DNA from 2 places in the Pantoea sp. SGAir0183 genome. Region 2 is predicted to be linked to the other one. Evidence: predicted binding sites of a transcription regulator. Region 2 holds the regulator's gene; the other holds the start of a gene.
What was found. Region 2 encodes ArgR, which controls arginine synthesis, uptake and breakdown. Its sites were predicted from a motif close to ANTGAATAAAAATACANT; they were not measured.
Positions count from the first base shown of each region.

Region 1: a site for ArgR is predicted at 13,316-13,333, ahead of argF (ornithine carbamoyltransferase). Genes of this name have one in related genera too.

Region 1 is NZ_CP028053.1:3,813,545-3,829,564, reverse strand. Features, by position in the region: gene C1N59_RS17770 (molybdopterin guanine dinucleotide-containing S/N-oxide reductase) at 144-2,417, shown strand; gene C1N59_RS17765 (penicillin-binding transpeptidase domain-containing protein) at 2,692-4,431, shown strand; gene aas (bifunctional acyl-ACP--phospholipid O-acyltransferase/long-chain-fatty-acid--ACP ligase) at 4,766-6,916, shown strand; gene lplT (lysophospholipid transporter LplT) at 6,913-8,106, shown strand; gene C1N59_RS17750 (methyl-accepting chemotaxis protein) at 8,414-10,063, shown strand; gene ridA (2-iminobutanoate/2-iminopropanoate deaminase) at 10,162-10,548, opposite strand; gene pyrI (aspartate carbamoyltransferase regulatory subunit) at 10,631-11,095, opposite strand; gene pyrB (aspartate carbamoyltransferase) at 11,106-12,041, opposite strand; gene argF (ornithine carbamoyltransferase) at 12,284-13,291, opposite strand; gene rraB (ribonuclease E inhibitor RraB) at 13,455-13,877, shown strand; gene C1N59_RS17720 (tRNA isopentenyl-2-thiomethyl-A-37 hydroxylase MiaE) at 13,935-14,696, shown strand; gene C1N59_RS17715 (GNAT family N-acetyltransferase) at 14,702-15,199, opposite strand; gene C1N59_RS17710 (valine--tRNA ligase) at 15,281-16,020, opposite strand, start outside.
Region 2 is NZ_CP028053.1:491,351-507,370, reverse strand. Features, by position in the region: gene mscM (miniconductance mechanosensitive channel MscM) at 1-3,250, shown strand, start outside; gene mdh (malate dehydrogenase) at 3,388-4,326, opposite strand; gene argR (transcriptional regulator ArgR) at 4,863-5,333, shown strand; gene yhcN (peroxide/acid stress response protein YhcN) at 5,819-6,082, shown strand; gene C1N59_RS02415 (YdgH/BhsA/McbA-like domain containing protein) at 6,156-6,428, shown strand; gene yhcN (peroxide/acid stress response protein YhcN) at 6,523-6,786, shown strand; gene C1N59_RS02405 (Rpn family recombination-promoting nuclease/putative transposase) at 6,992-7,960, opposite strand; gene C1N59_RS02400 (barstar family protein) at 8,103-8,387, opposite strand; gene C1N59_RS02395 (NAD-dependent succinate-semialdehyde dehydrogenase) at 8,443-9,897, opposite strand; gene aaeB (p-hydroxybenzoic acid efflux pump subunit AaeB) at 10,011-11,963, opposite strand; gene aaeA (p-hydroxybenzoic acid efflux pump subunit AaeA) at 11,973-12,905, opposite strand; gene aaeX (p-hydroxybenzoic acid efflux pump operon protein AaeX) at 12,913-13,116, opposite strand; gene aaeR (HTH-type transcriptional activator AaeR) at 13,346-14,263, shown strand; gene tldD (metalloprotease TldD) at 14,442-15,887, opposite strand; gene yhdP (AsmA2 domain-containing protein YhdP) at 15,953-16,020, opposite strand, start outside.

The DNA of each region.
Region 1 (16,020 bases), 1.0 Mb from region 2:
TTACGGAAAAGCGTACGCACATCAAGCCAACAGAATGCCAGTGCGGTCGCAAACAGGGCAAAATCAGACGATGGGTGATGCCTTCTGCTACGGTCACAGCCCATGGTATGCTGCTTATCCCAACACCTGCCGAAGCGATGACCATGAAAATAAAAGTGCCACATCTGGCGCACTGGGGCGCCTTTACCGCGGTAAGCGAAAACGACCGTCTTATCGGTTGCGAACCTTTTTTTGCCGACGCCGATCCGTCGCCCATGCTCAACACCATTCCTGAACTGGTCTACTCGGATAAACGCATCCGCCAACCTATGGTGCGGCGTTCGTGGTTAACATCCCGCGAGAACAGCGATCGCACCTTGCGTGGACGCGAAGATTTTGTCGCCGTTGACTGGGATACGGCGCTGGATCTGGTGGCTGAGGAAAATCGCCGCATTCGTGAACGCTACGGTGCCTCCGGCATTTTTAATGGCTCTTACGGCTGGTCATCGGCAGGGCGCGTCAACCATGCGCGCACGCTGGTACGGCGTTTCTATTTTCAGGGCGGCGGCGGGGTCGATCAGCAAGGCAACTACAGCTGGGGCGCAGCGCAGTTTTTCCTCCCTTATGTCATGGGCACCTACATGCCGCTCACCGGGCGCGTCACCGACTGGCCGCAGGTGGTGGAACACGCCGAGATTTTTGTCGCCTTTGGCGGACTGGCGCTAAAAAATGCCCAGGTGGCTTCCGGCGGTGCAGGTCAGCACAGCCTGAAACCGGCGCTGGAACAGCTGGCCGCGAAAGGCACGCCCGTCATCAACATCAGCCCCATGCGCGACGACTGCCCTGAATTTGTTCGCGCGGACTGGATCCCGATCCGGCCGAATACCGATGTGGCGCTGATGCTGGCCCTCGGTTATGAAATTTATCAGCGCGGTGCGACCGACGAGGATTTCCTTGCCCGTCACTGCACCGGCTGGCCGCAGCTGCGTGCTTATCTGCTGGGCGAAAGCGATGGCATCGCCAAAACGGCGGGCTGGGCGAGCCGGATCACCGCGGTCCCGGCGGAGCGCATTGTGCAACTGGCGCAGCAGCTGATCGGCAAACGCAGTTTTATCACCTGCTCCTACTCTGTCCAGCGTGCTCATCGCGGCGAACAGCCCTACTGGATGATGATCGCGCTGTCCTCCATGCTCGGACAGCCAGGCCTGCCGGGCGCGGGCTTCTCATTTGGTCACGGCTCCATGAACAGCGTGGGCAATCCGCGCCAGGAAGGGCCCGCGCCAATGATGAGTACCGGACCCAATCCGTCGGGCCTCTCTATTCCCGTGGCGCGCATCAGTGACATGTTGCTTAACCCCGGCCAGCCTTATAGCTTCCAGGGCGAAACCCTGCACTACCCGGACATTCACATGGTGCACTGGGCGGGCGGCAACCCGTTCCACCATCATCAGCAGTTGAACCGGCTGGTGGAAGGCTGGCAAAAGCCGGATACCGTCGTGGTGCAGGATATCGTCTGGACACCGGCTGCACAGATGGCCGATATCGTACTGCCGGCAACCACCACGCTGGAGCGCAATGATATCGGGGGCTCGTCACGCGATCGCTTTGTGCTGGCGATGCATCAGGCGATTAAACCCCAGCATCAGGCACGTAACGACTTTGATATCTTTGCGGATCTGGCCGAGCGACTGGGCTATCGGGATACCTTCACGGAAGGGCGCAACGAGATGCAGTGGATCGCGCATCTTTACCAACAATGCGCCGTCGCCCATGGTCGTCGCGGCATTGCTTTCCCCGAATTTGAGGCATTCTGGCAGCGCGGCTTCGTTGAAATCCCCGAAGGCGGTAAACCCTACGTCTTTATGGCGGACTTCCGCGCCGATCCCCTCGCGCATCCGATCCAGACCGCCAGCGGCAAAATTGAGCTGTTCTGCCAGACGATTGCGGATTATCAGCTGGAGGATATGGCCGGTCACCCGGAATGGCGTGAGCCGAGGGAATGGCTGGGAGCGCCGGCAAGTCAGGACTATCCACTGCATATGATCTCCATTCAGCCCTCGGATCGCTTGCACAGTCAGCTGGATGCCACCGCCACCGTGCAGGGCAATAAAACCGCCGGCCATGAAACGCTGTACATGCATCCTGAGGATGCGAACGCGCGCGGCATTGTCGATGGTGACGAGATTGAAGTCAGCAATGCGCGCGGCAGGATTCTGGCTGGGGTGCGTTTAACCGACGGCCTGAAGCAGGGCGTGGTGATCATCTCTACCGGTGCCTGGTTTGATCCCGGCTTTGGCAACGCCTGGCAGCCGTTTGATCGGGCGGGCAATCCCAATGTCTTAACGCTGGATATCGGCACCTCGTCACTGACCCAGGGACCGAACGCCATGAGTTGCCTCGTGGACATCAAAAAACATGTCGTTTGCACAAATACGTAAGGATCACACGGCTGGTTACATTTTGCAGGTAACTGTTGCGTTTCTGTCGTGGCAGAACGGGATCGCCGCTTGCTACAGTCAGGATCCCAGAGGTATTGATGGGTGAACATCAACTGATTTTTTTGATTACACCAACCTGCGTAGATACGCAGGTTTTTTTTGCCCCGAGGAAAACGATCAATAACGAACTGATACACAGTTTTCCTGTGTTTTCACCCGCGCTTTGATTATAACTGCTGGATTGACCTCTTTTTTTTAAGCGCAGCGGATTGCTATGCCCCGGATAAAAAAATTACTGGGTAAAGACCAGATAAAAGCCCCGTTTAACCCGTTTCGTTTTCGCCTGATTTGTCTGGGCGTATTTGCCTGCATGGTCGTTTTGCTGGCGCGCGTTGCCGATTTGCAGTTCCTGAATCAGCCGATGCTGGAGCATGAGGCGGATCAGCGCTCCCTGCGTACCGTGACACTGCCCACCAGCCGGGGCACCTTACTGGATCGCAATGGTGAGGCACTGGCACTCAGCGTGCCCTCTCGTGACGTGATCGCCGATCCGCAGCGCGTACTGGAAAGTAACCCCGACTTTACCAGCGCCAAATGGGCCTATCTGGCGGCGGCGCTGGGCATGCGGCCCGAAGAGGTCGCGTCACAGATCACCGCCAATCCTAAACGTCGTTTTCTCTATCTGGGACGTAAAGTGGAGCTGGGGATCGCCAAAGACATCAAAGATCTCAAGCTGAAGGGCATCAGTGAGGTCTATGACGACAGCCGCTTCTATCCGATGAGTGAAGCCTCGGCACCGCTTATCGGCATCGTCGGTGCTGACAATACCGGACTGAATGGCCTGGAAAAAGGCTTCGATAAAGTGCTGCAGGGTCAGCCGGGCAAAGAAGTGTATCGCCAGGATGCGGCCGGCAATATCATTTCGATGATTAGCTATCAGCCGCCGACGCAGCCGCCGACGGTACAGCTCAGCATTGATAAATTCAGCCAGTACACGCTGTACAGCAAACTGCGTGACGGCGTGCTGCTCAACAAGGCCGACTCCGGTGCGGCGGTGCTGGTCAAAATTGATACCGGCGAGATTCTGGCAATGGCCTCTTATCCGTCGTTCAACCCCAACAACTACCAGGGTGCCACACCGGCACAGATGCGCAATACCGCCATCAACGACAGTTATGAACCGGGTTCGACAGTGAAACCGCTGGTAGTGATGGAAGGGCTGGAGCGCCACCTGGTGCGACCGGATTCTGTACTGGATACCACGCCTTATCGCGTGAACGGCCACCTGATCCGTGACGTCGGGCACTGGCCGCGTCTGACGATGACCGGCATCCTGCAAAAATCGAGCGATATCGGCGTCTCGCATATTGCCCTGGCAATGCCTGCGGAAGCCCTGGTGAACACCTACTATGCCTTTGGCCTCGGTAAACCCACCGGACTGGGCTTAACCGGCGAAAGCGTCGGCTACTTCCCGCTGCACCGCACGCGCTGGGCCGATATCGAACGCGCGACCTTCTCCTTCGGCTATGGTTTACGCGTGACACCGCTTCAGATTGCCCGGGAATATGCCACGCTGGGTTCCTATGGGGTTTATCGTCCGCTGTCGATCACCAAGGTCACGCCACCCGTGCTGGGCAAGCAGGTGGCCAATCCTGAAACGGTGAAAGAAGTGGTGCACATGCTGGAAAGTGACGTCTTACCGGGCGGGACCGGGGTGAAGGCGGCGGTACCCGGCTATCGTCTGGCTACCAAAACCGGGACAGCGGAGAAAATGGGCAACAGCGGTAAATATGACGGCGGCTATGTGAACTACACCGCTGGTATTGCTCCCGCCAGCCATCCTGAAGTGGCGCTGGTCGTCATGATTAACCACCCGACCGCTGGCGATCACTTTGGTGGCTCCGTGGCCGCGCCGGTATTCGGCAACATCATGGGGCCGGTGCTGAAGCACATGAATATCGCCCCCGATGCTATCTACAGTAAGCCTGTGGATAACGGTTCAGATAAATCCTAATCAAATCAAACTGTAAGCGAGGTGTGGATGTTTTTACACCTCGTTTCATTTCGGCGAATTCATTTTCTTTTTTCACCTGTCTCTGACCGACTAAAGGGTGAGAGGATAGAAATCCCAGAGGTATTGATGGGTGTGAAAACGGGCACTGCTCCGGCAAGGCCAGTCGTTATTACACCGACCCACGCAGATGCGTGGGTTTTTTTTGCCTGAAATCTGGCCTGGTCTTGTCATGATCTGCGTCAGCTTTCTCCGGCGCATCCGCCAATAATCAGTTGTCGATTACCGCTAAATCCTGCATCGTGAGTGGCTGTTTTCACCATGCTAAGGAGCCGGCATGTTATTCACTTTTTTCCGTCTGCTTTTTCGCCTGCTGTGGCGGGTTGAACTGCGGGGCGATACCGCTGAGCTGCGCAAGCAGAAAGTGTTGATTACGCCCAATCACACCTCATTCCTGGATGGCGCGCTACTGGCGCTGTTTCTGCCCGTTAAGCCAGTATTTGCAATCTACTCGTCTATTAGCGAACACTGGTTTTTACGCCTGATAAAACCCTATGCGGATTTTGTGCCGCTCGATCCTATGAAGCCGATGGCGCTGAAGCAGCTGGTGCGGCTCATCGACAGCGGCCGCCCGGTGGTTATTTTCCCCGAAGGCCGCATTACCGTGACCGGATCGCTGATGAAGATTTACAGCGGCGCGGGCTTTGTTGCAGCAAAATCTGGCGCGACCGTGGTGCCGATGCGCATTGAAGGGGCAGAATTTACGCCGTTCGGTCGTCTGGCGGGCGTTTTCAAGCGTCGCCTGTTTCCCCGTATTACCCTGAGCATTTTACCCGGCACCCATATTCCGATGCCCGAGGCGAAGCGCGCCCGCGACCGTCGCGTGCTGGCCGGTGAGCACCTGCATCATATTATGATGGAAGCACGCATGGCGGTGCGACCCAGGGAAACCCTGTATGAGGCTTTCCTGAGTGCCCGTCAGCGCTATGGCGCGTTTAAGCGATGCATCGAAGACGTGAATTTCAAACCCGACAGCTATACCGGCTTGCTGAAAAAAGCGCTGGGCGTTGGACGCATTCTGGAACGGTACAGCCAGCCTGGCGATTACGTCGGGTTGCTGCTGCCCAACGCCACGGTCACGGCGGCGGCGATCCTGGGCGCATCATTACGTGGGCGTGTGCCCGCCATGCTGAACTACTCTGCGGGCGTAACGGGCCTGCGTGCGGCGCTGACTGCGTCACAGGTAAAGACCGTGTTCACGTCGCGGCAGTTCCTGGATAAAGGCAACCTTTGGCATCTGCCGCAGGCGCTGACCGAGGTGCGGTGGATCTATCTGGAAGATCTGAAAGATACCGTCACGTTGCAGGATAAGCTCTGGATACTGGCGCATTTGCTGGCGCCGCGTCAGGCGCAGGTGACGCAACAGCCGGAAGATGCCGCGATGGTGCTGTTTACCTCTGGCTCCGAAGGGCATCCGAAAGGCGTGGTGCATTCTCATAAAAGCCTGCTGGCGAACGTTGAGCAGATTCGCACGGTGGCCGACTTTACGCCACGCGATCGCTTTATGTCAGCGTTGCCGCTGTTCCATGCCTTCGGCTTGACTGTGGGGCTGTTTACGCCGCTGATGACCGGGGCGCAGGTCTTTCTGTATCCCAGTCCGCTGCACTACCGCGTGGTGCCTGAGTTGGTGTACGACCGCAACTGTACCGTGCTGTTTGGCACTTCAACCTTCCTGGGGAATTACGCCCGTTTTGCGCAACCTTATGACTTTGCCCGTCTGCGCTATGTGGTCGCGGGGGCAGAAAAACTGCAGGAGAACACGCGCCAGCTGTACATGGAAAAATACGGCATCCGGATTCTGGAAGGCTATGGCGTCACCGAATGCGCGCCTGTTGTCGCCATCAACGTGCCCATGGCCGCCAAAGCGCACACGGTAGGTCGTATTCTGCCGGGAATGGATTCGCGCCTGATGTCCGTGCCGGGCATTGAACAGGGCGGGCGGCTGCAACTGCGTGGTCCAAATATTATGAAAGGCTACCTGCGGGTGGAGAATCCCGGCGTACTGGAAACCCCGGCTGCGGACAACGGGGAAGGGCAGATGGAAGCGGGCTGGTACGATACCGGCGATATCGTCAGCTTTGATGACGGCGGTTTCTGCCAGATCCAGGGCCGGGCGAAGCGCTTTGCCAAAATTGCCGGGGAAATGGTCTCGCTGGAAGTGGTCGAGCAGATCGCCCTGAGCGCGTCGCCGGAGAAACAGCACGCGGCCTCGCTGCGGCCCGACGGTAATCGGGGTGAAGCATTAGTGCTGTTTACTACCGACAGCGCCTTAGCGCGTGAGGATCTGCAAAAGGCGGCCCGGTCGCTGGGTGCCGCGGATCTGGCCGTACCGCGCGATATCCGTGTGGTCAAACAGCTGCCGCTGCTGGGCAGTGGCAAACCTGACTATGTCACCCTGAAGAAAATGGCGGAAGAGGACCAGGCATGATCCCAGAACGTGATGCGCCGTTACTGTCGCGCGGCATGATAGCGGTAATCGTGGCGCAGTTTTTCTCCGCGTTCGGCGATAACGCCCTGCTGTTTGCCACGCTGGCGTTGCTGAAAAACCAGTTCTATCCCGTCTGGAGCCAGCCGGTACTGCAGATGCTGTTTGTTGCCACTTATATTCTGCTTGCGCCCTTTGTCGGCCAGATGGCAGACAGCATCGCCAAAGGCCGGGCCATGATGTTTGCCAACAGCCTGAAGTTGCTCGGTGCGATGGTGATCTGCTTCGGTTTTAATCCTTTCCTGGGTTACACCCTGGTGGGAATCGGGGCTGCCGCGTACTCCCCGGCGAAGTACGGCATTCTGGTTGAAATTGCGCATGGCGAAAAGCTGGTTAAAGCCAACGGGCTGATGGAAGCCTCCACCATTGCGGCTATTCTGCTGGGCTCGGTGGCGGGCGGCATCCTGTCGGACTGGAATCTGGTTGCCGCACTGGCCGCCTGTGCTCTGACCTATGCGGTGGCGGTGGTGGCGAACCTGTTTATTCCCAGACTGCGCGCCGCGCGTCCGGGGCAGAGCTGGAATGTGGCGGCCATGCTGGGCCGTTTTCTCTGCGCGACGCGCCTGCTATGGAACAATGCCGAAACCCGATTTTCTCTGCTCGGTACCAGTCTGTTTTGGGGCGCAGGTGTAACGCTGCGTTTTCTGCTGGTGCTGTGGGTACCCGTGGCGCTGGGCATCAGCGATAACAAAACGCCGACCATGCTGAATGCTATGGTCGCGGTAGGAATTGTGGTGGGCGCGGCACTGGCGGCAAAGCTGGTGACGCTGGAAACCGTGCGCCGCTGTATGCCCGCGGGCGTTCTGATCGGCGTGATGGTGGTGATTTTCGCCCTGCAACATACCCTGCTGAATGCTTACCTGCTGCTGATGATCATCGGCGTACTGGGCGGTTTCTTTGTTGTACCCCTCAACGCGCTGCTTCAGGAACGCGGTCAACAGAGCGTCGGCGCGGGCAATGCGATTGCAGTGCAGAACCTGATTGAAAACACCGCCATGCTCATCATGTTGGGGCTGTATACGCTGGCCATTCGCGCCGGTGCGCCCGCCGTGGCGACCGGCATTGGCTTTGGCGCCTTGTTCGCGCTGGCGATTACCCTCCTGTGGCTGTGGCGTCCGTCTTCCCGCGCCTGATGCAACAACCGCGGGGCGCGCTGTCCCCGCGGTTCCGCTTTTCTCCTTTATGCTGGCCCCGAGGGTATTACGCCTTTTTTTGATGTATCACCAGAAATTTACTATTCAAAAAAATATAGTTTATTTTGTTATTGTTTTTATCCGGTCGTTTATTTAATTTCGATAAGTTTTTGCAATGAATAATTAATTTAAACTTGAAATCGAATTCAGGTTTAAAAAAATTGAAATAAATTTTTATTTATTATTGCCGATTAATTTCTGGCTTCCTTCGGGAATAGGCTCGGAGGAAAGAAAGGAGCTCGGTTTAATGAATATGACGCAAAGACTTTCTCTGGCTTTTTCGCTTTTAGCAGGTTCATTAATTATTCTGGGGATCGTAACACTTTCACTTCTCGCCGGTTTTCAGGCGAGATTTGAATATGTGCAGGTAAACACGATTGATTCGCTCAAGGTATTAAACCGGCTGGTGGATGAAAGTAATCGCCTCTCTGTGGCGTTATATCGTCATCAGACAGAGGATGAGAGCGGCAAGCTGGCCAGTCTCGAAGCGGTTATTCAAAAACGCATTGAGGACATTTCGACACTGACGAAATATTATTTCGATAACGATATTACCAACGACGACGATCGGGTGATGACAGAAAAGTCATTCCGGCTAATCGATGCCGTTAAACAAAATCTTCCGGCATTTCTCACGGCTTCCCGGGCACATCAGAATGAACGCAGCCTGGCGCTGTTAAGTGATGATGAAGGCATTGGCGGCGCCATCACCCAGCTAAAAAACAGTTACCGCGATCAGTTTGAATTTAACAGCAAAATGGGTGAAGCGTTACGCCTGCAAAACCAACATATTTATCGGCTGACCAAATGGGGCATGGCCGCCGGTATTGCCCTGGCGATTACTGGCCTGGGGATGCTGACGATACTGACCATCATGCGCGTCCGCCGCAGCCTGAATGCCATGGGTGGGCTGATGGAACGCGCCAGCAATACGCTTGATCTTTCCCTGAAGGCCGATGACAGCCGCCGTGATGAAGTCGGTGTCATGGCGCGTTCTTATAATCGTCTTATGGAAAGTATTTCGTCCGCAATGTATGCGGTCAGCAGTGCCTCGCAGTCCGTCAGCAGTGCGTCGGCACAGATTGCGGCAGGGAATGAGGATTTGTCTGCCCGTACAGAAGAGCAGGCTGCCTCGCTGGAGCAAACGGCTGCCAGCATGACGCAAATCAGCGAAACCGTCAGACAGACCGCCGACAACACGCGCCAGGCGAGCAATCTGGCCGAAAATACGCGTAACCTCTCCGAAACCAGCTCTGCGGCACTCACTACCATGCTGGATACCATGACGTCGATCCGTGACAGCGCGGGCAAGGTGGGCGACATTATCACCCTGATTGAAGGCATTGCGTTTCAGACCAATATTCTGGCGCTGAACGCGGCGGTTGAAGCGGCGCGAGCCGGCGAACACGGGCGCGGCTTTGCGGTCGTGGCAGGGGAAGTGCGCAATTTGTCGCAGCGTTCCACCACCGCCGCCCGTGAAATCAAAACGCTGATTCAGTCGTCAAATGCGTTGATTGAATCGGGAACGTCGCAGGCGGATAACGTGAATCAAAATATGGAGACGATGCGCGGTGCGGTCAGTCAGGTTACCGATCTGGTTAACGAAATCGCCGCTGCGGCCACAGAGCAGAGCCAGGGGATCGCGCAGGTGCATCAGGCGGTCAATCAGATGGACGATGTGACCCAGCAGAATGCGGCTCTGGTGGAAGAAGCCTCGGCCGCATCGCTCTCACTACAGGAGCAGGCCGACGGCCTGGCTGCGCTGGTGCGCAGGTTTACGCTCGCGGGCCAGCAGGCGGCTGATGTGACGCCTCAGCGTCAACCCACAGCCGTTGTTGCGCCCAAACCCGTAATGGCTCTGGCGACAGGCGGACAGGATAACTGGCAAAGCTTTTAAGGTTGATCACACCGTGAACGGTCGGCGGTAAGCAGGGCAAATTCCTGGCTTGATGGCAGACCGAAAGCCGCGTGCGCACCCGGTGCGCACGCGTTTTATCAGCGACGCAGTGCAATCGCTTCGATTTCAATCTTCACATCTTTTGGCAGACGGGCGACTTCCACGCACGAGCGCGCCGGGAAGTTTGCCTTGTGCTCAGTAAAGAACGCTTCGTAGGTGGCGTTTACGGTCGCAAAGTCATTCAGATCTTTCACGAACACGGTGGTTTTAACGATATCGCCTACCGTCAGTCCCGCCGCTTCCACGATTGCCTTCACGTTTTCCAGCGACTGACGTGCCTGCGCAGACACATCATCGGCGACCTCACCGGTGGCCGGGTTCACGGGAATCTGGCCCGAGGTGATGATCATGTTGCCGAGATCAACGCCCTGTACGTAAGGGCCAATGGCCGCAGGGGCTTTTTCCGTACTGATTTCACGAGACATCATTTCTCCTTAAAGTAAGGCCGGGGCAGCAACGATGCCGCCCGCAACAGAACGCGTTCCATTATAGGCGCGCCCGGGACGATTAAAAGTGGCCCAGCACGACATGGCGGGCGAACTCTTTCTCACAGTATTTGCACTTCAGGTGCACCTCATCGGCGCGGTGCTTAACGGCGAAGCTGGAGAACACCGGCTCGCTGCGGCTGATGCAGTTGCTGTTCGGGCAGGTAAGCACCCGATCGATGTAATCCGGCAGCGTCGGGGCGATCTTGGCCACCACTTCATAGTCGTCGATGCGGTTGACCGTCGCATGCGGCGCATAGAACGCCAGCTGATTGATCTGATCGTCGGTCAGGTAGGTGTTTTCGATCTTGATCAGGTCCTTACGGCCCATTTCACCTGACGGCAGGTTCAGACCAATAGTGATGCGCTGGTCAGTTTCGGTCAGGCGAAACAGCGACAGGAGCTTAAAGCCCACCTGCGCCGGGATATGATCGATAACCGTGCCGTTTTTGATGGCTTCGACCTGCAGTTTGTTATCGTGGCTCATTGTTCACTCCTTACAGGGCGATGTCGCTGTTCAGTACCAGCGCCAGCAGGGCCTGGCGCGCATAAATACCGTTACCTGCCTGCTGGAAATACCAGGCGTACGGCGTGGTGTCCACGTCAGGGGTAATTTCATCAATACGGGGCAGCGGATGCAGCACTTTCATGTTATCGCGGGCTCCGGCCAGATCGGCTGCCCGTAAAATAAACTGGGCTTTGACGTTGGCATATTCTGAGGGATCGAGCCGCTCTTTTTGCACGCGGGTCATATAGAGAATATCCAGCTCAGGCATCACCTCTTCAAAGCTGTCATGGCGCGACCAGGCAATATTCTGCTCGTCCAGCATATCGGTGATATAGGCAGGCATTGCCAGCGCATCCGGCGCGATAAAGAAGAAGCGGTTGCCGTCGAACTTGGCCAGCGCCTGGGTCAGCGAGTGAACGGTACGGCCATATTTGAGATCGCCCACCATGGCCACGTTCAGATTGCTGAGACGACCCTGGGTTTCGTGGAGAGTAAACAGGTCCAGCAGCGTTTGTGTTGGGTGCTGATTCGCGCCGTCGCCCGCGTTCAGAATGGGAATGCCGTTGGAGAACTCCGTGGCCAGCCGGGCTGCCCCTTCCTGCGGATGACGCATCACAATCGCGTCCACATAGGTGCTGATGACGGAAATGGTATCCGCCAGGGTTTCCCCCTTCTTGCCCAGCGAGGTGTTACTGCCATCGGCAAAGCCGACGGCGGAGGCACCCAGGCGATGAATGGCGGTTTCAAACGACAGCCGGGTGCGGGTGGAGGCTTCAAAGAAGCAACTGGCGATCACGTTGTGTTTCAGCAGTTCCGGCTGAGGGTTGGCTTTGAGCCGGGCGGCGGTATGCAGCACCAGCTCCAGCTCGTCGCGGCTGAGATCGTTAATTGAAATGATGTGCTTGCGATATAGCGGGTTAGCCATAGCTCTCTCCTCTGCGCGGCCGGATTGCGGACAAAAAAAAGCCCCTTAGAAAGGGGCTTTTTTGAGATCGGTTCGATGACGGAAAGAAACAGCGGTGCCGCCTGCGGTCAGGCGAGATAGCGCGTCACATTGTCCACGATGCTGTTGCATGTTTCCTCCGGCAAATTGTGGCGCATTATACGCCATCGCGGGTTGGCATCAAGGAAAAATCGCGTAACAGGTAACCGTTTGCGTCTGTCTGATTAGCGCTGTCCCAGCGTGGCGACCATTACCGCTTTGATGGTGTGCATCCGGTTTTCAGCCTGGTCAAACACGATGCTGTGTGCCGACTCAAAGACCTCATTGCTGACTTCCATGCCGTCTTTAAGGCCATACTGTTCTGCCATCTGGCGGCCCAGCGTGGTCTGATCGTCATGGAAAGCCGGTAAGCAGTGCAGGAATTTCACCGCCGGATTGCCGGTCAGCGCCAGCATCGCGCGGTTCACCTGATAGTCGCGCAGCAGGGCAATCCGTTCTTCCCACACCGCTTTGGCTTCGCCCATGGAAACCCAGACGTCGGTATAGATAAAATCGGCACCTTTTACGCCCTCGGCAATATCCGCCGTCAGGGTGATTTTACCGCCGGTCTTTTCGGCGACCTGACGGCATTCTGCGACCAGCCCGGCTTCCGGCCAGCAGCTTTGCGGCGCAACCATGCGCAGATCCAGCCCGACCAGCGCGGCGGCTTCCAGCATGCTGTTGCCCATGTTATTGCGGGCATCGCCAACGTATACCAGCGTCATCTTATTCAGCGGTGTAGCGGGCAGATGCTCCTGCATGGTCAGCAGGTCAGCCAGCAACTGGGTAGGGTGAAACTCGGTGGTCAGGCCGTTCCAGACCGGCACGCCCGCGTGCTCGGCCAGCGTTTCCACCAGTGCCTGACCGTAACCCCGATACTGAATGCCATCATACATGCGACCCAGCACGCGCGCGGTGTCTTTCATCGACTCTTTATGGCCGATCTGGCTGCCGCTCGGGCCAAGATACGTGACGTTAGCTCCCTGATCGTAGGCGGCAACTTCGAAAGAGCATCGGGTACGGGTCGAGTCTTTTTCGAAGATGAGCGCGATGTTTTTGCCTTTCAGGTATTGGGTTTCGCTGGCGGTTTTTTTGGCGTGTTTTAATTCGGCAGACAGGGCAAGCAGGTAATCGATCTCGGCCGGGGTAAAATCCAGCAGCCTGAGAAAATGACGGTGATACAACTGACTCATACAGCACTCCGGTACGGGTTTCGTAATGAATTAAAATTCAATTTAACCGTATGAATATGCATTTTCAACCCTGGCGAGAATAATCTTTTCTGTTTTGTGTAGTGGCGCGACAGGCAGTATGGGAAAATAATGACTTATTGCCGAACTCAGAGAGGATATCGCCATGGCATTTGAAGCATTGTTGGAAGAGCAGCGTGAAGAGACGCGGCTGATCATCGAAGAACTGTTAGAGGATGGCAGCGATCCCGATGCGCTCTATACCATTGAGCACCATCTCTCCTGTAACAACTTTGACTCGCTGGAAAAAGCGGCGGTGGACGCGTTTAAGCTGGGCTATGAAGTCACCGAGCCGGAAGAGCTGGAGCTGGAAGACGGCACCACCGTCATGTGCGTGGATATTCTCAGCGAAGGCGCGTTGAAAGCGGAGCTGATCGACGCGCAGGTAGAGCAGCTGGTGAATCTGGTGGCAAAATATAACGTCGACTACGATGGCTGGGGCACCTACTTTGAAGATCCGAATGCCCAGGATGACGATGAAGACGATGGCGATGTCATCGACGAAGACGATAACGGCATTCGCCACTAATCTGACGAGGGCGGAGTCTGCTCCGCCTTTTCTGTTTTCCGGCCCTGTCTGACATTCATGAATTACGCACCCTTACTTGAACCGATACAGCAATTTTTACACTGCCGCACGCCGCAGGCCTGGATTGATGAAGCGCGCAAACCTGAAAACCTCACGCTGCTCCTGACCGACCACCTGGTGTGTGAACTGAAAGCCGCACAGACCGCCGTCTGGCTGATTCGCAAATATGTCGCCGACAAGCCAAGTGGAGACCGGATTCTGGTGTGGCTGCGGCCTTACGAGAATTTTATCTTTCGCGAAGACGGCGACAGCGATTTTATCAACGCCCATAAAAATCTGACTAAAACGATCATCGTACGTAATGCGCTACCGTGGGCGGACGATCTGGTAGAGAAAATGGTGCTGCTGATTAAAGAAGAGCTGCATCACTTTTATCAGGTGTGGGAAATTATGCAGTCGCGCGGCCTGGTGTACGAGAAAATCACCTCAAGTCGTTACGCCAAAGGGCTGCTGCGCGAAGTGACCACGCACGAACCCGATACGCTGGTGGATAAGCTGATTTGCGGTGCCTATATCGAAGCGCGCTCCTGCGAACGGTTTGCCAGCCTGGCGCCTTTCCTGGACAGTGAACTCGAGAAGTTTTATATCTCGCTGCTGCGTTCTGAAGCCCGCCATTACCAGGATTACCTGGAGCTGGCGGCACAGATATCACCCAAAGACATTACGGCGCGCGTACGGGCGATTGGTGAAGCGGAGGCCAGGCTGATTAGTGAGCCGGACACGGAGCTGCGCTTTCACAGCGGCGTCCCGGCTTTTTGACGGCGTTACAGCGTTTTCAGCATCCTGAACTCGCAGTCGCCATGGCCGGTGCAGCCCAGCGCATGGTCGATGCGCGCAAAGCCCAGCGATTCATAAAGCTTAATGGCGCGCGTCAGGCTGCCGGTGGTTTCCAGATAGCAACGGCGAAAGCCCCGCTGGCGCGCATGATCCATGGCTAACAGCGCCAGTTCGCGCGCCACGCCGAAGCCGCGGATAGCGGGCAGGAAATACATCTTTTGCAGTTCACAGATATCCGGCGCGCTGCAGGCGAGCGGGGCAATGCCGCCGCCGCCCATCACCTTCCCCTGATGTTCCACCACCCAGTAAGCGCTGTGTTCAGCGCTGTACAGCTCAAACAGCTGATCCAGATTAGGATCGGCAACGGTGTAGCCTTTATCCGCCGTCAGGCCAAATTCCGCAGAGACGTCGCGGATGACCCGGGCGATATGGAGATTGTCGGCGGCAGTAATGGGCCGCAGCTGAATATCGGCAGTGGTTTTCATCAGGATTCCGGTACAAAGTCAGCGCAATAAAAAAGCCGGGCAAAGCCCGGCTTCAGGTTCAAGCTATCGGACTACGACGCATTACAATGCCGCAATCACCGCCTGCTGTTCAATCAGTTTTGCTTTGGACTGTTCCATGTCGGCAACGCGTTCACGCTCTTTGGCGACGACCGCTTCCGGGGCACGGGACACAAAGCCTTCGTTGGCCAGCTTGGTCTGAATCTTCTCGATTTCAACATCGAGTTTCACCAGCTCTTTCGCCAGACGTTCCAGCTCGGCGGCCTTATCCACCAGATCCGCCATCGGGATCAGGAGCTCGGCGCCTTCGACAATTTTGGTCACCGAAACCGGCCCTTTCTCGCCCGCAGGCAGAATGGTCAGGCTTTCCAGACGCGCCAGGCGCGACAGGAAGTTACGGTTGGCCTCAACGCGGCGCTGGGCCGCCGGCGAGCAGTCACGCAGCAGCACATCCAGCAGCTTGCTCGGCGCGATGTTCATCTCCGCACGGATGTTACGCACCGCGACGATCGCCTGCTTCATCCACTCAATGTCGGCTTTGGCGTCGGCATCTTCTTTCGCCGCATCAAACTGCGGGAACGGCTGCAGCATGATGGTGTCATCGCTGATATTTTTCAGGCCTTTCACGCGCTGCCAGATGGTTTCCGTGATGAACGGAATGATCGGGTGCGCCAGGCGCAGCAGCGCTTCCAGTACATGAACCAGCGTATGGCGCGTACCGCGCAGTTCTGCTTCGCTGCCGCTGTTCATCACCGGCTTGGTCAGCTCCAGGTACCAGTCACAGAACTGGTTCCAGGTGAAGT
Region 2 (16,020 bases):
CAGACAACAGCTGGAAGAAGTCAAGTCCGCTAAAAACGCCACTTCGCAAACCGATCAGATTCAGTCGCTTGAAGCTGCACTGGCGGCCCTTTCTGAACGTGATGATGCCGTTGAGCGCGCGCAGCAGTATCAACAGGTCATTGATGATTTTCCGCGTCTGGCACGCGAGCTGAGACAGCAAATCGCCTCACTCAACGACAGTGTGAAGACGGTACGCAGCACAATGAGCAGTGCCGAGCTGGAACAAGAGATTCTGCAAATCAGCAGTCAGCTGATTGAGGAAGGACGCCAGGCTCAACAGGAGCAGGATCGGGCCCGCGAGATCAGCGATTCCCTGTCACAACTGCCGCAGCAGCAAACGGAAGCACGTCGGGCGCTGACGGAGAGCGAGCGACGTCTGCAGAGCGCGGGCAGCCCTGCCACGCCAGCCGGCCAGGCACAACTGATGGCCCGTCAGGCAGAAAATGCCGCGAATAAGGCCCGGGTGGATGAGTTTGAGCTGGCGCAGCTGTCGGCAAATAACCGTCAGGAACTGGCGCGCATGCGCGCCGAAGTCCACCAGCGTAAGGTCACCCAGCTCGATAATTATCTCCAGGCGCTGCGTAATCAACTTAATGAGCAACGTCAGCGCGAGGCAGAAACTGCACTGGCCCGGACAGAACAGCTGGCGGAAAACAGCGGTGATCTGCCGCCAGCGATCAGTAAACAATTTCACGTTAACCGCGAGTTATCTGGCGCACTGAATCAGCAGGCGCAGCGAATGGACCTGGTGGCCTCACAACAACGCCTCGCTACCAATCAAATCATTCAGGTCCGCCAGGCACTATCCACGTTACGGGAACAATCTCAATGGCTGGGTGCATCCAGTCTTCTCGGTGATGCCCTTCGCGCGCAGGTCGCACGATTACCTGACATGCCGAAGTCTCAGCAGATCGACAATGAGATGGCTCAGCTCCGTGTTCAGCGACTGCATTATGAAGATTTGCTCGAACAGCAAAACGTATTGCGTAAGGCCCATCAGCCCGACGGACAGCCTTTTACCAGCGAACAAAAGCGGATTCTGGATGCGCAGCTTAAAACGCAACGCGAACTGCTTAACTCGTTGATTTCGGGCTGCGATACGCTGATTCTGGAAATCACCAAGCTGAAAGTGGCGAACACGCAGCTACAGGATGCGTTAACCGAAGTTAAAGACGCGACGCACCGCTACCTGTTCTGGACGGCGGATGTCAGCCCGATTTCGTTGAGTTATCCCCTTGATGTGGCTAACGGCCTGTCTCACCTGCTGACGCTGGACACACTGGGGCAGCTCGGTAAAGCGCTGGCCATGATGTTTACCAGCCGCAGCACGGTATTACCCATTCTCGGTGCGGTGCTGCTGGTCGGCTTCAGTCTCAGTACCCGCCGTCACTTCAATGCTTTCCTTGAACGCTCAGCCAGCAAAGTCGGTAAGGTGACGCAGGATCGTTTTCGCCTGACAATCCGTACCGTGTTCTGGTCGATTCTGGTGGCGCTGCCGCTGCCGGTACTCTGGGCTACGCTGGGATACGGCCTGCAAAATGCCTGGCCCTATCCTGTCGCCGTGGCGATAGGCGACGGCATCACCGCCACCTTACCTTTGCTGTGGATCTTTATGGTCAGCGCACAGTTTGCACGCCCGAACGGCCTGTTCATCGTGCATTTCCGCTGGCCTCAGGTGCGTGTTGCACGCGCGATGCGCTATTACTCGTTGAGTATTGGCCTGATCGTGCCGCTGATCATGTTGCTAATTACCTTCGATAACCTTAACGATCGCCTGTTCTCCGCCACCCTGGGGCGGCTGTGCTTTATTTTGATCTGTGGCGCGCTCAGTATTGTAACGGTAAGCCTGAAGCGTGCAGGCATACCGCTTTATCTCGATAAAGAGGGCAGCGGCGAGAATATGATTAACCGCCTGCTGTGGAATCTAATGATCGCTATTCCACTGGTAGCCGCCCTTGCGTCAATGACGGGCTATCTTGAAACCGCGCAGGCGCTGCTCGCCCGTCTGGAAACCTCTGTGGCGATCTGGTTTTTCCTGCTGGTGATTTACCACATCATTCGCCGCTGGATGCTGATTCAGCGACGTAGGCTGGGCTTTGATCGCGCACGCCAACGCCGTGCCGATATGCTCGCCAACCGTGCGCGCAACGAAGAGGAGAAAGATCAGGCCGCACAAAATACGGACGTAATTGAAATTGAAGAGCCTGTTATCGACCTGGACGCCATCAGTGCCCAGTCGCTGCGTCTGGTACGCTCCATTTTGACACTTATCGCACTGGTATCGGTCATCGTCCTGTGGTCAGAAATCCACTCTGCATTTGGTTTCCTTGAAAATATTCGTCTGTGGGACGTGAATACCTCCGTTCAGGGCGTCGAAAGCATTCAACCTATTACGCTGGGTGCCGTCCTGATTGCCATTCTGGTATTCGTGATTACCACACAACTGGTGCGCAATATGCCGGCTCTGCTTGAGCTTGCGTTACTGCAGCATCTTGATTTGTCACCGGGCACCGGTTATGCCATCACCACGCTGACAAAATATGTGCTGTTGCTGATCGGTGGCTTGCTGGGCTTCTCACTCATCGGCATTGAGTGGTCAAAACTACAATGGCTGGTTACCGGTCTGGGCGTCGGGCTGGGATTTGGTCTGCAGGAGATTTTCGCGAACTTTATTTCCGGCCTGATTATCCTGTTTGAAAAACCGATTCGTATCGGTGATACCGTGACCATCCGCGACCTTACCGGCAGCATTACGCGCATCAATACCCGCGCAACCACGATCACTGACTGGGATCGCAAAGAGATTATCGTGCCCAATAAGGCGTTCATTACTGAGCAGTTTGTTAACTGGTCGCTTTCCGATTCCGTCACGCGTGTGGTGCTGACCATCCCTGCCCCCGCAACCGTTAGCAGTGAAGAAGTCACTACCCTACTTAAACAGGCGGCAGAGCGCTGCAGCTATGTGCTGGATACACCGCCACCTGAAGTGTTCCTGGTGGATTTACAGCAGGGAATTCAGTTGTTTGAACTGCGCGTGCATGCGGCGGAAATGGGCCACCGAATGCCGCTTCGCCATGAACTGCATCAGCTGATTTTACATGGCTTTGCAGAGCATGGCATTGAAATGCCGTTCCCGCCGTTCCAGATGCGCGTAGAAGCGCTGAGCCGAAAAACGCCGACAGGTAATAGCGCATCGACCACCCGAACGTTCCGTTCAGGTGGGCTCTGAGAATAAAAATTGCCGTAACGGGCCGGTTAAGAGCGGATTGGTGCGCAGCGAGACAGCGCGTAATCTTGTTCAGGTTGGTTATCAGAACGCAATAAAAAACGCCCGGTCGAACCGGGCGTTATGTTGTCTGAAACGCTTTATTGCTTCACAAAGGCTTCGCCCTGCGCGATATCTTTTTTCAGCGTTTCAAGCATGCCTTCCAGTGCCTGCTGTTCAAACGGACTTAATGCGCCGATGGGCTTGCGCTCAGCAACGCCATTCTTGCCCAGCAGCAGCGCTTGGGAGAAGAAGCGGGCATACTTTCCTTCACCTTCAACATAAGCACATTCCACTACGTTCGCTTCGCCATTCAATGCGCGCACCAGCGATAATCCAAAACGGGCAGCTGCCTGGCCCATAGACAATGTAGCAGAGCCGCCACCAGCCTTGGCCTCAACGACCTCAGTACCCGCATTCTGGATACGTTTGGTCAGGTCAGCCACTTCCTGCTCACTGAAGCTGACGCCCGGCACCTGAGACAACAATGGCAGGATGGTCACACCGGAATGCCCACCGACGACAGGCACTTCAACTTCGCCAGGTTGTTTACCTTTAAGCTCCGCAACGAAGGTGTTTGCACGGATGATGTCCAGCGTAGTGACACCGAACAGACGATTCTTATCGTAGACGCCGTGTTTTTTGAGCACTTCCGCCGCAATCGCCACGGTCGTATTAACAGGGTTGGTAATGACACCAATCAGCGCCTTAGGGGCGGTAGTCGCCACCTGCTCGATCAGGTTGCTGACGATGCCGGCGTTAACATTAAAGAGATCCGCACGATCCATGCCCGGTTTGCGTGCCACACCCGCGGAAATAAGCACAACGTCGGCCCCTTTCAGGGCTGGTTTCGCATCCTCACCGCTAAACCCCTGCACCTTTACTGCGGTAGGAATATGGCTGAGATCTACTGCCACGCCCGGCGTGACAGGCGCGATATCGTAAAGAGACAGTTCTGAACCTGCTGGAAGCTGGGTTTTGAGTAGAAGTGCGAGCGCCTGGCCTATGCCACCCGCGGCACCGAGAACGGCAACTTTCATTCATAACTCCTTATTAAGGTGGGGCAGAGAAGATCCGATATTCCATCTGTATCAGAGCGTAACCAACGGCTCAGTGGATGACGTTTGTCCGGTGCCTGCTCTACCTGCTTCAATACAGAAGCGCCGGATAAAAAATGACACATCATCTTCCTGTCCCTTACTCGCCAGGTTACTCACGCGAGTCAGGCAATTCCCGGTTCAGGTTTACTTTAGTAACAAATGATGAAGGCATCATTCTCACTAACAGGCTGTAAACATTATACCCGTGAACTGGCAACCGTATTATCCGCAGAAAGAGATCGGCAATGTACATTTTTATTTTCTTACCTCATCAATAATATAACACCTTTGCAACCTTTGCCTTTTCAGGCTGTGAGCTGGGTTTTGGTCTGAGGAGATTCTTTGCTATTATCGCCGCCCGCGATGATGACCTCGCAGTACAATTAACAACCGATTGCATAAAAATTCATTTATATGCATAATAATGTCTTTGCTGCGGCCTGGTTCGCGGTTTGTCTTACGTATACTGGTAAATTATGCGAAACCCATCGAAACAAGACGATCTGATTAAAGCCTTCAAGGCATTATTAAAAGAAGAAAAATTCAGCTCTCAGGGCGAGATTGTTCAGGCGCTTCAGGAAGACGGCTTCGAGAACATTAATCAGTCAAAAGTTTCTCGTATGCTGACGAAATTTGGCGCGGTGCGCACCCGCAATGCCAAAATGGAAATGGTTTACTGTTTACCTGCGGAACTGGGCGTGCCGACTACCACCAGTCCTCTGAAAAATCTGGTGCTTGATATTGACTATAACGATGCTCTGGTCGTGATTCATACCAGCCCGGGTGCCGCACAGTTAATTGCACGTTTACTTGACTCATTAGGTAAGTCCGAAGGCATCCTGGGCACGATTGCAGGAGACGACACCATTTTTATCACGCCAGCACGCGCCTTTACTGTCAGGCAACTGCACGATGCTATTCTGGTATTGTTTGAACAAGAACTTTAGCCTTTATCTCTGACCGGCAGCGCATCTGCCGGTTGATCTGCAGCGCGTCCCTCCTTGTGTTCTCTTCTGTTTAAACGCTCTATTATCAACGAGTTGAGCCTATCTCATTGCCGCAATTTACCTTGTACTATTGGTCATACCCTTTATCCTGACTACTTTTACACGCTATTTTATACTGCTCTACACCGCATCGATGGTGCTATCCTTTGAGTTTATGTTCACAAGCAGCCTGATCGACCATAAATTTCCGCACCAAAAGTTAAAGTTGCGCATCTTACTGTTTTTATAAGTAATTACCTGTCAAAGGCCGTTTTTTAACCGCTTTTAATAACGTTTAGTTATAAAAAAATCCCATAAGGTTAAAGTATGACTACAAAACATTATTAGGCAGATATTAATTTCTGCCGTTATTAGTCCTATACTTACTTTCGTGATGTGAATCACACTAATAAAAAAGAAGAACAGCCACGACGAGGACATCTTTCATGAAAATTAAAACTACCATCGCTGCTTTAAGCATTCTCTCTGCCCTGTCATTTGGTGCATCTGCAGCTGAATATGTTTCTGCTGCGGATGCTCAGAATCTGCACTCTGTCGGCACTGTGAGCGTTAGTGGTGTCGCCGGTGCGCCATCAGATATCAGACAGCAACTGAGTGAGAAAGCGGATCAACACGGCGCTAAAGCTTTTCGTGTTATCGAGGCTTACAACGATGGCAACTATCACGCCACCGCTGAGTTGTACAAATAAAAGCGTTTGAACTGACAGGTAACCAGATGAGACCACATGCTCACTGGTTAATTAACATTGCTGGAGAAGAGTAATGAAAACCACATTAACCTTTGCCGCCCTGAGTTTGGCTTCGCTCCTGTCCTTTGGTGCCCATGCCGCCAGCCCGGTAACAAATCAACAGGCGGAGGAGATGAACCTGCAGCCCCTGAATCAAACCATCACCGTCAGCGGCATCGACGGCGATCAGACGAATGTTCGCCAGGTTCTGTCTCAAAAGGCAGATGCCCAGGGTGCGGGTCACTATCGCGTCATTGAAAATAATCGCGACGATACGTTCCACGTTACCGCTGAACTTTATAAGTAATGCATCGACGGCAATCGTGCCGTATCTGAAATTAATCGACAACCCGCTCTGTGTTTTGACTCCGTAGGTTGTTGACAGTTATGAGGAAATAAACATGAACATCAAAGCAACCATCGCAACAGTAAGTCTTCTTTCTGCTATGACATTCGGCGCTTCCGCTGCACAGCTGGTGACCGCCGAACAAGCACAGAACTTACAACCTGCCGGAACCGTAAGCATCAGCGGTGTAGCAGGCTCTCCGATTGATTATCGTGCTCAGCTGTCTCAAAAAGCTGATGAGCAAGGCGCAAGCGCTTACAAAATCATTGAAGCAAATACCGGTGACAGCTATCACCTCACCGCACAGCTTTATAAATAGTTCCTCGTCTGTTCATGACGAACCCTTTAGCCCCGATCGCCGGGGCTTTTTTCTGTCTGAAACGGCGAGGCAGAACCTGACAGCCGTAAGGCGCAGGAAAACGGACATCGGCTAACGATCGCGCCAGCGGCACAACACTCAGGCGCGTTAAAAGAAAGGAACTGGCTTTCGCATGAGGTGCTCTGACGCGAAATGGGTGACGTATTTAATGACAGAGTTGCGCTAAGTCGTCATCAGAGAGTGCTGTCATCTCGGCGACAACACGGGGATGCAAACCATTTTGCAGCATCGTGCGTGCGATCTTCAGCGCGGCCGCACGCTCTCCCTCGCTGCGTCCTTTCTCCAGACCACGTTGCTCACCGAGCTGAATTCCTTCTTTTAAACCTTGCTGAATGCCCTTTTCAATGCCTTTCTGCTCAAGCTGCTGTGCAATAGTCATCAATGCATCCTCATGTTGCGGTACTCGCTGTGCCAGCGTCCTGACGAAAATGTCGGCGTCGGCTGTTTCACCTGCCTGCAAGAGATAGTGTACCAACGATATCACTTGCGATGAAGAGAGATATCCAGCCAGTAAGACGGGGGCCAGCTTATCGATGAGTTCTGTCAACTCTCTTTGATGTATATGCTTTTGCAGCAATGTTAAAGCCGCCATGCTGCGGTGACCGATAATGTCCTCATCCGGAATAACCGTCACGTCCACCAGCGGAAAAGCGTTGCCATACAGTTCACTGGCGAGCACGGGCATTGCAAACTCATCAAGCCAGCGGGTACTGTAAGGATACGGGCTACGTTTGCCGCTATAGAACAGAACCGGGATGACTAACGGTAGCCGTTTGTTCCCTGCGTCAAGATGCCGCTGCATTGCCGCAATGGCATAGCGCATCAGTCTGAACGCCATATGCTTATCCGGTGATGACTGGTGTTCGATTAAGACATGGATGTAGCCATCCTCTCTGCTTGTAGTTTTCATGCTATACAGCACATCGCTGAAATATTGCCGCAGATCCTCCTCCACAAAAGCACCCGATTCCAGTTTTAATGTATTCAGATCGCACAGGGCGAGCAGCGCTGCGGGAAGGTGCAGTTCCATAAAATCACGGGCAATCGTAGGCTGGGACAAAAATTGCCGGAAAGTCGCATCATGTGGCGTGGGCGTGCCTCTTTTACTTTTCATGTGACCTGTCCTGATGATTGGCGGGCAGAGTATCACGACCAGAAAAAGCGAGGCGTCAGTAAGCGTTAACGTTGCGAGGATGCTCGAGAAATAATGTTTACTTACGCGGACAAGGCATTAAGCCTGATGATCACAGCCGACCTTAGCGTGTTGAAGATGAGAGCACGTTAAACTGCAGTTGCCCTTCCAGTTCCTCCTCCGCCTCGTCGAACAGCAGAATCAAGGCACCGTAGCGCCGCTTCTGTCCCTGCCCCAGGTTCACAAACTCTATTTTGATGGGCAAAGGTAGCCCTCTGCAGACAATCACGTCCCACAATCCATCCAAATCGCAGATATAGCGCGCTTTCAGGGAAAAGCGTTCACAGAATTGCCGGAAGAAATGGGCCTGATCGACAATCTCATTAAAATCAAAACGCTCGACTCTCATACAGGTGACTCCTGTTATTCGTCGCTGGGCGGCCCGGTGCCGCCCAGATAGCCGTTTAACTTAAACCGCCAAGGTGCAGCGCTTTGACCTCAAGGTACTCTTCCATTCCCAGTACCGATCCTTCCCGGCCCAGTCCCGACGCTTTCACACCGCCGAAGGGGGCCAGCTCTGTCGAGACGGCACACTCATTGATGCCTATCATCCCACTTTCCAGCGCCGAGGAAACGCGGAAGACGCGTTGCAGATTCTGCGTATAGAAATACGCCGCCAGCCCGTATTCGGTTTGGTTCGCCCGACGAATAACCTCGTCTTCATCCTCAAACCGGAAGCACGCCGCAACCGGGCCAAATGTTTCTTCCTGAGCCAGCTTCATGCCTTCATGCGCATCGACGATGACCGTAGGCTGCCAGAAATTGCCGCCCAGCGCATGTCGCTTACCGCCCGCGAGCACCTTGCCGCCCTGGGCAACCGCATCGTTAACATGTTCTTCCACTTTTTCTAACGCCGAACGCTCAATTAACGGTCCGACAATGACGCCGCTGTCCATACCGTTACCCACTTTGAGTTTATTGACCTCATCTGCCAGTTGCGTTGTGAAACGCTCATAGATCGCATTATGAACAAAAAAACGGTTTACGCTGACGCACACCTGGCCCGCGTTACGGAATTTATTGGCAATAGCGCCCTGAACGGCAGCATCGATATCCGCATCCTCAAACACGATATAGGGCGCGTTGCCCCCCAACTCCATCGACACTTTTTTCATGGTCTCGGCCGCATTGCGCATCAACGTTTTGCCCACCGCCGTCGAACCGGTGAACGAGATTTTACGTACGGCGTTGCTCGCCATAATCGCATCGCTGATAGCATGCGTATCTCCTGCCACGCCGTTAAGCACGCCGTCCGGGATACCGGCTTTCTTTGCCAAAGCCAGCAAGGCAAACGCAGAAAGCGGCGTATTGTTGGCAGGCTTGATGATCCCTGTACATCCAGCTGCCAACGCCGGACCTAACTTACGGGTCAACATGGCCATCGGGAAGTTCCACGGGGTGATCGCCGCTACAACACCAACGGGTTCCCGCGTGGCCAGGATACGCGACCCCGCTTTAGCAGGCGGAATGATTTCACCGTTGGCTCGTTTGGCCTGCTCGGCAAACCACTGGATGAAACTTGCGGCGTACTCAACCTCGCCTTCCGCTTCTTTAAGCGGTTTGCCCTGCTCCGTTGTCATGAGCTCAGCAAGCCAGCGTTTGTTTTCAATGATTAACGTATACCAGCGGTAAAGCAGCGCTGAACGCGCTTTAGCCGTCTGCGCCCGCCAGGCGGGAAAGGCGTCTTGTGCAGCCTTAATCGCGTCTTCGGTTTCCTTTTTACCGGCTTTCGCCACCTGAGCAACAACGTCCCCCGTTGCAGGATTGGTTACGTCAAAAGTCGACGTCGTCCTCAGCCACTGCCCGTTGACTAAATAGCCGGTCTGGAACAGTTCGCTGTCTTGCAGTGAAGAAGGCATCTGCGTTACTCCTGTCAGTTTGTTTTTACTTCAGGAAAGTATAGATGGCAAAAATGACAGGTCGGGGAAGGAAGGAAAGTGAAAGGGCCGCCAGCATGGCTGACGGCCCAAATTCAGATTTGGACGAGCGTATTTTGATACTTTGAAAGCATCTCAGACAGCCGTTTCACCGGCTCGGTAACACTGTCCGGTGCATCATAAAGGGCCAGCTTTTCCTGATAGACATCCAGCTCGCGCAGCAAGCGTTGGAAATAATAACGGCGTTTCTCATCACTACGGACGGCAATGATACGATCGGCCGTGTGCCGTAACTGGCGGTGGAAGGCGGAAAGCTCCGCATTAATCGGCACGTCTGCCGCACGCAATCGTTGATGTCCAATGATTAACGTCAGGGCGATGCGGTATTTGTCGATGTCACCGGGAAACAGGTTAAGCAATAAGAAGAGCTGCTGGTACAATGCTGGCAAATGGTTTTCACGCCGGCGCGCCTTATTGGTTGTCATTGCCGACACCGCAGCATACATAAAGCGGTTAAGCAATTTACGTCCTGTTCGCGCTTTCGATTTATCACGGATCAGCAGAATCACCATTAAGGCAAGAAAACTCCCGATCCACTGCCCCAGTGCGTTATCGATAAAAACCGTAAAGTTGAACTGCATCGGATTATCCAGCACCAGGACGTTAATCGTACCGGCCATCGCGCCCAGCGTACCAATCTGGCGGCGTTGAATGAGAATGCCTGAAATAAAGCCCAGTAAACCGATGGCAATGCACAGCAGCAGAGCGCTTTGCTGCGTATTGGGCAAGATGTACATAAAATAAAGCGCCCCCAGCGGTATCGCGACCGTCATGCCATAAACGAAGTCTTTCGCCATCATGAGCGGATTAGGCATGCGCATCGCCAGGGCGGTAATCACGCCAAGCATGACCATACAGCCACTACCTGAAGTCCAGCCGGTATAGAGCCAGAATAATGAGCCCAGTGCCGTCGCCACAAACGTACGAATACCATTTATCATCGCATGGTGGGTTTCTGCCGAACGCGCCTGAATCACGACTTCTCGCTGGAGAATGCGCGCTTCCAGATCGGTAATACGACTATTACTCTTCACACCATGAATCAACAGCTGGTATTCCGTTGCGGCACTCATCCAACTCCCCAACGTTTCCGGCACGGTTTTACTGCTGGCAGCCATGAGTCGCCGCATCGTTTTCAGACGTTTATGCACATCTTCTGGCGTCGTGGCCTCTTTTTCCGTCAGCACGCGATACTGCGTGGGAATGTACTCAGGACGTGAGTTCTGAATCAAAAACGTTTCCGCCGCCTGTGTAATCAGCGTCAGCGATAGCGTGTTTAGCATCTGCAGACGGCGGCTGGTATTTTGCCAGCGTGACGACTCCATCATTAACTGGCTACGCATACTGCTCAGCGCCGTTGTGCGTCGTACCAGCGCACTCCAGGCTTTATCGACTTCCTCTTTGTCCTGATGCGCCACACACAGTTGCAGCAACCGGTAATGGGCCACCAGCAGCGACGTCACCTCGGCATCAATCACTTTTTTAATGGAGCGCGGGGAAAAAATCATATCTGCCAGAATGGCGCAAAGGATGCCCAGGATAATTTCGCTACAGCGTTCCACCGCATATTGCGGAACCAGCGTAAGGCCGCCGCTGGCGTTTGCCGTGACCACGATAATTAATGCGGTATAGCCCGCGAGACCGAGCGCATAGGAATTTTCGACTTTAATCAGCGACGAAAGCCATACGCAAAAACCGGCCCAGATACAGCACAGCAACAGCATGACCACTGGCGCTCGCACAGTGGCAATCATGATAACCAGAGCGGCAACACAGCCAATTAAAGTACCGATAATACGCAGAAGACCGCGATAGCGTAATGCGCCAGAGTAGGGATCGCCTCCTGCCGCAAACGCCGTTCCCCCTGCAACAATCCCGGCGGTCATCACGGCCCAGCGCGGTGTTTCAAGGTTGAGATGAAAGCCGATCATCAACGCTGCCACCAGCGCAAAGGTCAGCTTTATCGGGAAACGCAGAAATTCGATCATATCGCCCTCTTAACCAAACTCACGCAGGCGGTTAAAGAAGGACATCATGGGTGAAACCGCCTGATGCGGACGATCCTCCGCGCCAGTAATCACCACGGTCGCCGTCGTGCCGGCAGGGAACTGATTACCGGGCTGCTGATCAAGTCGGATGCGGACCGGTACGCGCTGAGCCAGGCGAACCCATTCCAGATTAGACTGAACGGTTGCCATCCCCTTGCTGTCAACACTGCTACTGCTGTTGGTTACGCCTGCCGCAATGCTGTCCACGGTGCCACGTAAGGTGATGTTGCTGCCCAATGGCGTGATCTCTGCCCGAAAGCCCGGTCTGACGCCGTGCAGTTTGGTCTCTTCCAGATAGGCCAGCACATAAAAGGAGTGCTGCTGCACCAGGGCGACCGCAACCGAGCCGCGCGTAATGAATTCACCCTGGTAAACATTCAGGTTCGTCACCCAGCCGTCTGACGGTGCCTTAATCGTGGTCCGTTCCAGATCAATTTTCGCCAGATCGCGGGTCGCAACAGATTTCGCCAGCTGGTGTTCTGTGGTTTGCAAATCGTTATTGGATTGCTCGATGGCTTCACGCGACATCGCAGAGGTGCCGAGTTGGTTACGACGTCCGGCCTCGCGGCGTTTTTCATTCACCAGCGCCTGGTAATATTCTACGTCCGCCTGGGCTTCATCCAGCGCCTTTTGATAGCGGGGACGATCGACAACAAAGAGTGTATCGCCTTTTTTAACGAGCTGGTTGTCATGAACCGGCACATCCGTAATTAACCCAGTGACATCAGGAGAAATGGCCACCACGTCGGCTGCAAATCTGGCATCACGCGTCCAGGGCGATTCGGTGTAGAACACCCAGGCACGGAATATGATGATAACGGCGATGATGACCAGCAGGATGGTGATCGCGTAACGCGCGATTTTTCTTATAAGCGTGTTCACGTAAACCTCAAACGAATAAACGGGATACTAAATAAAATACACAGCAGTAGAGAGCTGTATTGAAGAGTGCCGGGTGCCAGACAAGATCGTAAATACCACTGGGCGTCAGCACGCGTTTCACCAGCCAAAACAGCATAAGTGAAACGATGAGTTCGGTAAAAATGGGCGGAAAAGAGAGCCCAAACATGACAAAGACCGGAAGTACACTCATTAAAAATCCTTAGTTCGACACGGCCGGGATAGTCCACCGCCTTGATCGACGCAAAAGCCTGCGCCCTAAGCCACATCTGAACTACGGCTGGCTTAATAATAGCGTATCATCGGGTGTTTTCAGGTAATGAAGCGTCGCCAGGTGATACCCCGGTACGCTTATAGTAACGCGCTTAACTATACGTTTTCTACTGAATGTGATCTAAATCACTTTTTAGCCAGAGTAAACAATGGAACGACTTAAAGGTATGTCGATATTTGCCAAAGTGGTTGAATTAGGTTCTTTCACGGCGGCCGCACGACAGCTTCATCTCAGCGTGTCATCCATCAGCCAGATAATCGCCAGGCTGGAAGATGCCCTTCAGGTTAAGTTACTCAATCGCAGCACACGCAGCATTGGCCTGACCGAAGCGGGGAAAATTTACTATCAGGGTTGCCGCCGCATGCTGGCTGAAGCCAGCCAGGTACATGAGCAGTTATATGCGTTTAATAATACGCCTGTCGGGGTGTTACGGATTGGCAGTTCCTCCACGATGGCGCAGAACGTCCTGGCCGGCATGACCAGTGATATGTTGCGTGACTATCCCGGCCTGAGTGTCAATCTTGTCACCGGCATTCCTGCCCCCGATTTAATCGCCGATGGCCTGGACGTGGTTATTCGGGTGGGCGCATTGAAAGATTCCAGTCTGTTTTCACGCAGGCTGGGCGCAATGCCCATGGTGGTGTGTGCCGCTAAATCCTACCTGGCGCAGCATGGAACACCCGAAAAACCGGCAGACATTACAAAATTCGCCTGGCTGGAATACAGCGTTCGCCCCGACAACAATTTTGAATTGATTGCACCCGAAGGCCTTGTGACTCGTTTGTCACCTCAGGGGCGTTTCGTCACCAATGACTCCCAGACGTTAATTCGCTGGCTTAAGGCAGGCAACGGCATCGCCTATGTCCCGATGATGTGGGTGGCAGATGAGATCAAGAGCGGAGAGATCGATATTTTATTCCCACACTATCAATCCGACCCGCGTCCGGTTTATGCGTTATACACCGAAAAAGACAAGCTGCCGCTGAAAGTTCAGGTCTGTATCGACTACCTGACGCACTACTTTGAACAGGTTGCCGAGCAGTACAAGCAGCACCGCAAGACATAGCGCGTCGCCTTTAGCAAGGTGCAGAACAGGGCATCACAAAGGTGCGGAGCAGGACTTTAAACAGGCATCATTTACGGCAGAGACAGGAAAATCGCGCCAGCGTTTACTGAATGTGGCGCCTTCAGGATGTAATAGTAGCGCACTAAAAACCCGCCAGCAGGCGGGTTTGTCAGGCTAATCAGGCGGTGCCGCCGATAGTCAGCTTGTCCAGCTTGAGCGTAGGCTGGCCCACGCCAACCGGCAGACTCTGGCCTTCTTTACCGCACACGCCAACGCCTTTATCGAGCGCCAGATCGTTGCCAACCATAGAGATTTGCTGCATTGCCTCAATACCGGAGCCGATCAATGTCGCCCCTTTTACCGGTTTGGTGACTTTGCCTTTCTCAATCAGATAGGCTTCGGACGTGGAGAACACAAATTTACCCGACGTAATATCGACCTGGCCGCCACCAAAATTAGGCGCATACAACCCGTATTCCACACTTTCAATAATGTCCTGCGGCGTCGATTTACCCGCCAGCATGTAGGTGTTGGTCATACGAGGCATTGGCAGGTGCGCATAAGATTCGCGACGACCGTTTCCGGTAGGATTCACGCCCATCAGCCGGGCATTCAGCTTGTCCTGCATGTAGCCTTTCAATACGCCATTTTCAATCAGTACGTTGTACTGTCCGGGTACGCCTTCATCGTCAATAGCCAGTGAACCGCGTAATCCCTCGATCGTGCCATCATCAACCACCGTACAGAGGTCAGACGCCACCAGTTGGCCCATCTTACCGCTAAAAACGGAGGTTCCACGGCGATTGAAGTCGCCTTCCAGACCATGACCCACGGCTTCATGCAGCAGCACGCCTGGCCAGCCCGCCCCCAGCACCACCGGTAAAGCGCCTGCAGGCGCAGCCACTGCGGAAAGATTGACCAGTGCCATGCGTACCGCTTCGCGTGCCCAGGCATCAGCGCGCACATCGCCATTTTCATCAGCGAGGAAAAACGCGTAACCAGTACGCGCACCGCCACCGCTGGTACCCCGTTCGCGTTTGCCCTGATCTTCCACCTGAACGCTGATGGACAGACGCACCAGCGGACGCACATCGGCGGCCAGGGTACCATCGGTTGCCGCCACCAGGACCTGCTCATATACGCCGGTCAGGCTGGCATTCACTTCCTGAACCCGTGGGTCCGCAGCCCGCGCAACCTGGTCAACACGATGTAACAGGGCGATTTTGTCTTCACGGCTGAGGCTGCCAAGCGGATCGACAGGCGCATAGAGCGCGCGGTTGACGACGGCTGACAGCGTGTGCGCCTTGCCATTCCCCTGCTCGCGTACGATGCTGCGGGCCGCTTCTGATGACAGACGCAGGGCATTCATTGTGATCTGATCGGCATAGGCGAAGCCGGTTTTTTCGCCGCTGACGGCGCGGACACCCACGCCCTGATCGATATGGTAGGAACCATCTTTAATGATTTTATCTTCCAGAACCCAGGATTCATGGAAGCTGGACTGAAAATAAAGATCGGCATAGTCCAGACGACGTTCTGAAAGCTGCCCTAACAGGGAAAAAAGGTCCTGCTGATTAATGTTGTTAGCAGTTAGCAACTGCTCACTTACCAGATTCAGAGTCATCGTTTCTCACTCAATATGTGCTCGGATATTCATAGCCTGAGGCAATTATGTTACGCCGTCAAATATCACTTGTTATAGGTTTCGCGTGGCTTACGCATAACCTCGTCAATTTTGGGCTTATCGAGCGGGCCGC